Regions from separate parts of the Streptococcus sp. VTCC 12886 genome, predicted to be linked through region 2. Evidence: predicted binding sites of a transcription regulator. Region 2 holds the regulator's gene; the other holds the start of a gene.
What was found. The regulator HrcA, encoded in region 2, represses chaperone genes, less so after heat shock. The targets are predictions, from matches to a motif close to TTAGCACTCNNNNNNNNNGAGTGCTAA.

Region 1 (3,423 bases), on a different contig from region 2:
GACACTTTTTCCTTTAGCAGGAGGTAGACAGGGATTTGTGCTAAGCGAATTTCCTCTCCAGCTGTGAAGGTTTGATTTTGTTTAGATAGACAAATAAGAATGGCTTGCAATGTCTCTTTGCTTTTTGGGACAGGAAATTTGGTGTGATAGCTTGCGGCCAACAAGAAATCAGCACCATGTGCAGCGGTGTGGATCCAGCCGGGTTTTCATCATAACCAGACCAGTCATTTTCAATCGCCAAATAATCCAAGGCCTGTTGAAAAAGTAGTTCGAGGTCCTCATCATTTAAAAAAGCATGATAAATAGACTCAGAATCATTGTCAACAGATTAGTGTGGACGCTTCTAGGGAAAATGGCTTGGTGTCCAGTGAACGTTGAAGTAATTCTTGTGCTTGTTCCCTTGTAATCAAACTGTTTAGCAAGATATGACAAATGGTAGCGTAGACCAATTTGTCACGAATATCAGAATCGGGATGACCGATGTTTTCTAGCAACCAAGCTAGTTCCTGATTTGTATAAGGTTGGGTAGATTGGAGCTTTGAGGCAAGGATATTTTTCATACATATTTCTCCTTTTTCATCATTTTATCATCTTTCCTACGAATAAATAAGTAGGAGGATAAAAAATGTATAATAAAATCATTGCAATCGGTCGCTTGACGGCCCAACCGGAACTGACTCAAACGCCAAATGGCAAAAATCTGACTCGTGTCACAATTGCTGTGAACCGCCGTTTCAAGACAGAAAATGGCGAACGTGAGGCAGATTTTCTCAATGTTATTTTCTGGGGAAAACTGGCGGAAACACTTGTCTCCTATGGCAGCAAGGGCAGTCTGATTTCTATTGACGGTGAGTTGCGAACGCGAAAATACGAAAAAGACGGCAGCAACCACCATGTGACCGAAATCTTAGGTCAATCTTTCCAGCTACTCGAAAGCCGCGCCCAACGTGCTATGCGTGAAAATAATGCGAATGATAATTTGGCGGATGTGATTTTGGAAGAGGAAGAATTGCCGTTTTGATGTCATATCAGTCCCAAGACCGATGGAGCGTATTGAAAAATAGGCTATACTTTAGTCAATCCTAAATATTTTTCATATCTCCTTAAAGACACCAATGAAAGTTGGTGTTTTTTGCTGTTCATTTTCTATATTTCCACCATTCTATCAGCATGATAATTAGAGAAAGTAGGATAACTCCGTAGAAGAAAAAGATGATGTAGTGAGGGTGGCTAAAGAAAAATATCCAGACTAGCCAGAGTAGATATGCGAATATTATTTTGCCCCAAAAGCCTAATTTTCGTTTTAAAAACCATTCTGCAAAACTTTCGTAGGCTGAAAATCGGCTTTCTAGGTAATCTGTTTTTAAAAGTCGAAAATAGTTCATTACAGTCCTGCCTTCACTTCTTTTAGACAATAGTATAGCATATGTTCGCAAAAATAAAAATGCAAATTATTTTTATCAGACTTAGGACGGATTTTCACGAAAAAAAGATAGAATTTTATTGACTATTATTGACCAAGTGATATAATAAGAAATGTGAGTTAGCACTCACACGTATAGAATGCTAAAAATATTAGGAGGTAGTAGTATGTTAAAACCATTGGGCGATCGTATCGTTGTAAAAATTGAAGAAAAAGAACAAACTGTTGGTGGCTTTGTCCTAGCAGGCGCAAGCCAAGAAAAGACAAAAGAAGCAAGTGTACTAGCGATTGGACAAGGAAGTCGTACCTTGAATGGTGACTTGGTTGCCCCAGCGGTAGCAGTTGGAGATACTGTTTTGATTGATGCTCATGCAGGCTTGGAAGTCAAAGACGGTGACCAGACCGTTCACATCATTCGTGAAGCTGATGTTTTAGCAATCGTTGAATAAGAAACTACTAACAGAAAAAGATTTGAACCCGCTTGTGAAATTGTAAGAAATGTGAAATAGGATTTTTTATTGATTTAGGCGGGGAGGGAGGTATAATTATGTCAAAAGAAATTAAATTTGCAGCAGATGCTCGTGAGAGAATGGTTCGTGGTGTCGATATTTTGGCTGATACGGTCAAAGTAACCTTAGGACCAAAAGGTCGCAATGTTGTCTTGGAAAAAGCTTATGGATCACCACTCATTACAAACGACGGTGTGACAATTGCCAAAGAAATTGAGCTGGAAGACCATTTTGAAAATATGGGTGCTAAGTTGGTATCCGAAGTGGCTTCAAAAACCAATGACATCGCTGGTGACGGTACAACAACTGCTACTGTTTTAACACAAGCGATTGTTCGCGAAGGCTTGAAAAACGTGACTGCAGGTGCCAACCCAATCGGTATCCGTCGCGGGATTGAAGCAGCAGTTGCAACAGCAGTTGAGGCTCTGAAAGCTCAGGCCAATCCAGTTTCAAATAAAGAAGAAATTGCTCAAGTCGCAGCCGTGTCTTCACGTTCTGAAAAAGTTGGTGAGTACATTTCAGAAGCTATGGAGCGCGTAGGAACAGATGGTGTTATTACCATTGAAGAATCTCGCGGTATGGAAACAGAATTGGATGTCGTTGAAGGTATGCAATTCGACCGTGGTTATCTGTCACAATATATGGTAACAGATAATGAAAAGATGGTGGCTGAACTTGAAAATCCATTCATCTTGATTACCGATAAGAAAATTTCTCATATTAAAGATATTTTGCCACTTTTGGAAAGCATTCTCCAAACCAATCGTCCACTGTTGATTATTGCTGACGATGTGGACGGGGAAGCCTTACCAACACTTGTACTCAACAAGATTCGTGGAACTTTCAACGTAGTTGCTGTTAAGGCGCCAGGATTTGGTGACCGTCGTAAAGCTATGTTGGAAGATATTGCTATCTTGACAGGCGGTACAGTGATTACAGAAGACCTTGGTTTGGACTTGAAAGATGCGACGATCGAGGCACTTGGTCAAGCAGCTAAAGTTGTGGTCAATAAAGATAATACAACCATTGTTGAAGGTGCTGGAAATCCAGAAGCAATTGCCAACCGTGTCGCTGTTATCAAGTCACAAATTGAGGTAACCACTTCAGAATTTGACCGTGAAAAATTGCAAGAGCGCTTGGCTAAATTGTCAGGTGGTGTCGCTGTCATCAAAGTTGGTGCTGCTACTGAGACTGAGCTGAAAGAAATGAAACTCCGTATCGAAGACGCCCTCAACGCAACACGTGCCGCAGTTGAAGAAGGAATCGTAGCCGGTGGTGGTACAGCTCTTGTCAATGTTATCGATAGTGTAGCGAAATTGGAGTTGACAGGCGACGATGAAACAGGACGTAATATTGTCCTTCGTGCCTTGGAAGAACCAGTTCGTCAGATTGCCTATAACGCAGGTTATGAAGGTTCAGTTATCATTGACAAGTTGAAGAATTCTGAACTTGGCACTGGTTTTAACGCAGCGACAGGCGAATGGGTCAACA
Region 2 (3,423 bases):
ATAGTATCTGGGTTGGTTACTGCTTGGCGTTTTGCCGCATCACCAACGATGATTTCACCATTTTTGAAAGACACAACAGACGGAGTTGTGCGGTTTCCTTCTGGGTTTGCGATGATTTTTGGTTCAGTTCCTTCAAGAACTGCAACTGCTGAGTTTGTTGTACCTAAGTCAATACCGATAATTTTAGACATATGATTTACCTCTTTTTAATTTACTTTCTTTTCAATTAGTTTAACGACATCTCGGTCAGGTTTCTTTTTTGGAAAATAGCAGAGCGACTATTCTGATACCACCACCATAGCCGCTCTCAACAGACGTTCATGCAACTTGTAGCCTTTTTGTAATACTTGTGCGATGTGTTCTGCTGGGCAGTCGTCTGTGGCTGGGACTGTTTGAATAGCCATATGAAGATTTGGGTCAAAGACATCTGTAGCGACTTCTTCCACCCCTTCTTCTTTGAGGGCTTGAATCAAGCTTTCCTGTACCATTTCCAAGCCTTTTTTGACATCTTCTGTCAAGCCTTCGACTTGAAGGGCACGTTCCAAGTTATCCAAGCTTGGCAAGATTTTCTTAGCTAAATCTTGCGAACGGTAACGTTGAATAGTTTGACGTTCTTCGTTCGCGCGACGTAGAATATTTTGCATTTCAGCGTGGGCACGGAGGTATTTGTTTTCAAATTCCTCTGCACGCTCATTTGCCAAATCCAATTCTGATTTTTCAGGAGTTTCCACAACTTCTTCTGTTGTTTCAACCTCTTCTACGATTTCTTCATTTTTGATTTCTTCTGACAAGTTGTTCACCTCTTCATTTTCTATTATTACTTTGACAAATAATGAATTGAGTTCGGGCTAGAAACTCAGAAAAAAGATAGATTTCCTTGCGTCTGATGACACCGCGTCAATCTCCTATTTTTCAATCGTTTCCTTCACGCCGTCACATCTTAATTGACTTCATAATGATTACTACTTAAATATCTGTAGTAATCAGTTAATTTCATAAATAGGACGCGGCTGATGATGTTGATTATACTCATCTGCCTACGATAGTCCATGTCAATAGGACCAAGCAAACTCATCTGAGCCATACCCCGATAGGGGATAGGAAAGCGATGATGAATCACCGTTATGTCTGCAAGAGCTGAATCTCTGTGCTCGGCTATCACAATGCTGGACTGCTGATTCGGTGCCAATCCTTGTCGTAGTTCTGACGCCAGAAGTTGTGGGCTATCCAATAATTGGTAGGTAGCAAGATTTCCATAAGTTAGCGAAGCAACTTTGCCACTAATAAAGACTGTTTCTTGAAATAAGTTGGAAAAAATGTAATCCATCAAATCTAAGACATTGTCCGTTGTAGTAAAGTATCGCTGTACCACTTGAGGTATTTCCGTCCGCAGTTTATAGTGAATAGACAGAACTGTCTGTCCAACAAATCGTTCATCAACTAGGCGTCTTAGTACTTCCAAATCCCTTGATAAAAAGTTCTTCGGAATCGCAAATTGGACAGTGACTGGCTTGCACTGATCTAGTGTCAAAACTGCCAAAGCATCGTGATTACTTAGCTGTACTATGTCAAAGGAAGTCAACTGTTGACTGGTCGGCTCCACATCTAAAATAACTGATGTGTATTCTGTCAAATCTGCTAAAACCTGACTGGCCCGCTCCAATATATCTTCTAGTTTAAAAGCTTCAAAATCGAAAGCCTTAACTATCTGATAGACATCTTCCTCGTCAATATACTCTAAATTCTCTAAATTCAGTGAATGATTTACAAAATATTGAAAACCAGCTCGACTCGGTATCCGTCCACTAGACGTGTGTGCTTTTTCCAAAAGGCCTAATTGCTCTAACTTAGCCATATCATTTCGAATCGTTGCTGAGCTAGAAGAAATCATCCCCTGCAAAGCCTTAGAACCAACTGGCTCATGATGGCGCGTAAACAATTCAACAATCAGATTCAAAATATCATTTTGACGTTGGGTAATCATCTTCGCTCCTTTCATGAGAATGATATATTCATTTTTAGCACTCTCTTATAATGAGTGCTAAACTATATACTCCTATTATACGCTGAAAAAATGAATTGTCAAGAGAAAAAGACAAAAATTTAGCACTCTTTTGCTTAGAGTGCTAAAAATCAGTCTGAGGACCTAGTTACTCTTTACCATACGATAAAAACGCAGGCCAAGTACGGTCAAGAGGGGCAAGTAGATAGAGGAAATAACTACAGCCAAGATTGGACTGTGGATAAGAAAGGTCGGCAAAGTCAAACAATATATAGCCAAACTCAGGAGATAACGCCTTTTGAAAATGCGTCCTACCATAGCCTTCTTGGTCTTTAAATCACTGTATAATTCTGTATCTCCTACTCCAGCTTTTCGAAAGATACCGAAGTGATTGCAATCTGTGACATGTTCCCAACCATAGTCACGATACATCTGTTCATAAACCGATTGCTCTTCCTTCTTTTCTGGCCGAAAATCCAGTTGATAGACCACATTTTCTGGTGGGCACTCTTCAAATATATACCACATCCCCATTCGGATTGCGACCAATTTCCACCCCGCATTGTGCATGCCTGTGAGATAAGCCGCTTCCTGTTCAAAATCTGTGATAAAAAATACTTTACATTCTATCTTAGTTTCCATAACTTTCCGCCTTACTATTTCGATAAAGTCGTTCAATTCTAGCCAATTCTATATCTAGAATTTCTCGACCTGTTGCTGTTATTTGGTAAAACTTTCGCTTGTCTTCTTCTCTGACAAAGGCAATCAAGCCATCCTTTTCCATTTTCGATAGGGTGCCGTACATGGTTCCGGGGCTAATCACGACTTGACCTGCCGTGACTTCCTTAGTCTTCTGTGTAATATCGTAACCATGTCGTTCCTGCTGTAAATGAAAGAGAATATAGAAGGCTGTCTCTGTCATGGGAACATAGACTCGTTTTAATTTGTCATTCATAAGACTCCTTTCGCAATGCTATATATCGCACTTCGATATATAGCATCTCGATATATATGTCAAGAAAAAATCAGAGATGAAACTCTGATTCTTTCGTCATTTCCCTTGAGCTATTAATTCTGCTCCTCGTTGGCGATAGGACATGTCCCCAAATGATTCAATGGTGAATGAGCCATTCTCATACTTGAGAACTGTAATTGAGCCATTATCCAATACAACATCTGCCCCCCTCTCTGGGTCGAGTAGATGAGCGAGTGTGGCTATCGTCATACCATGACTAACAACCAAGGCATTTCCTCCACCTTGCTTTTCCAAGTCTTGAGCAATAGATTCAAAACCTGTCAAAATACGATTGCTAAGCACTTCCCATGATTCAGACCAACCAGCTGTGTCTGCTTCTTGAATCCCTGTCGCTATTTCTGCAAATGACATTCCATTCGTATCCACAGTTCCTTTCAAGCGAGGA

Region 1: a site for HrcA is predicted at 1,544-1,570, ahead of groES (co-chaperone GroES). Genes of this name have one in related genera too.

The regions. Positions count from the first base shown of each region.
Region 1 covers NZ_JBMVJB010000016.1:14,392-17,814, reverse strand. The annotation lists gene ACPC57_RS06300 (DUF2785 domain-containing protein) at 1-194, opposite strand, end outside; gene ACPC57_RS06295 (hypothetical protein) at 321-560, opposite strand; gene ACPC57_RS06290 (single-stranded DNA-binding protein) at 626-1,021, shown strand; gene groES (co-chaperone GroES) at 1,591-1,872, shown strand; gene groL (chaperonin GroEL) at 1,971-3,423, shown strand, end outside.
Region 2 covers NZ_JBMVJB010000033.1:13,016-16,438, forward strand. The annotation lists gene dnaK (molecular chaperone DnaK) at 1-191, opposite strand, end outside; gene grpE (nucleotide exchange factor GrpE) at 279-800, opposite strand; gene hrcA (heat-inducible transcriptional repressor HrcA) at 941-1,984, opposite strand; gene ACPC57_RS09365 (DUF2812 domain-containing protein) at 2,147-2,644, opposite strand; gene ACPC57_RS09370 (PadR family transcriptional regulator) at 2,634-2,957, opposite strand; gene ACPC57_RS09375 (histidine phosphatase family protein) at 3,054-3,423, opposite strand, start outside.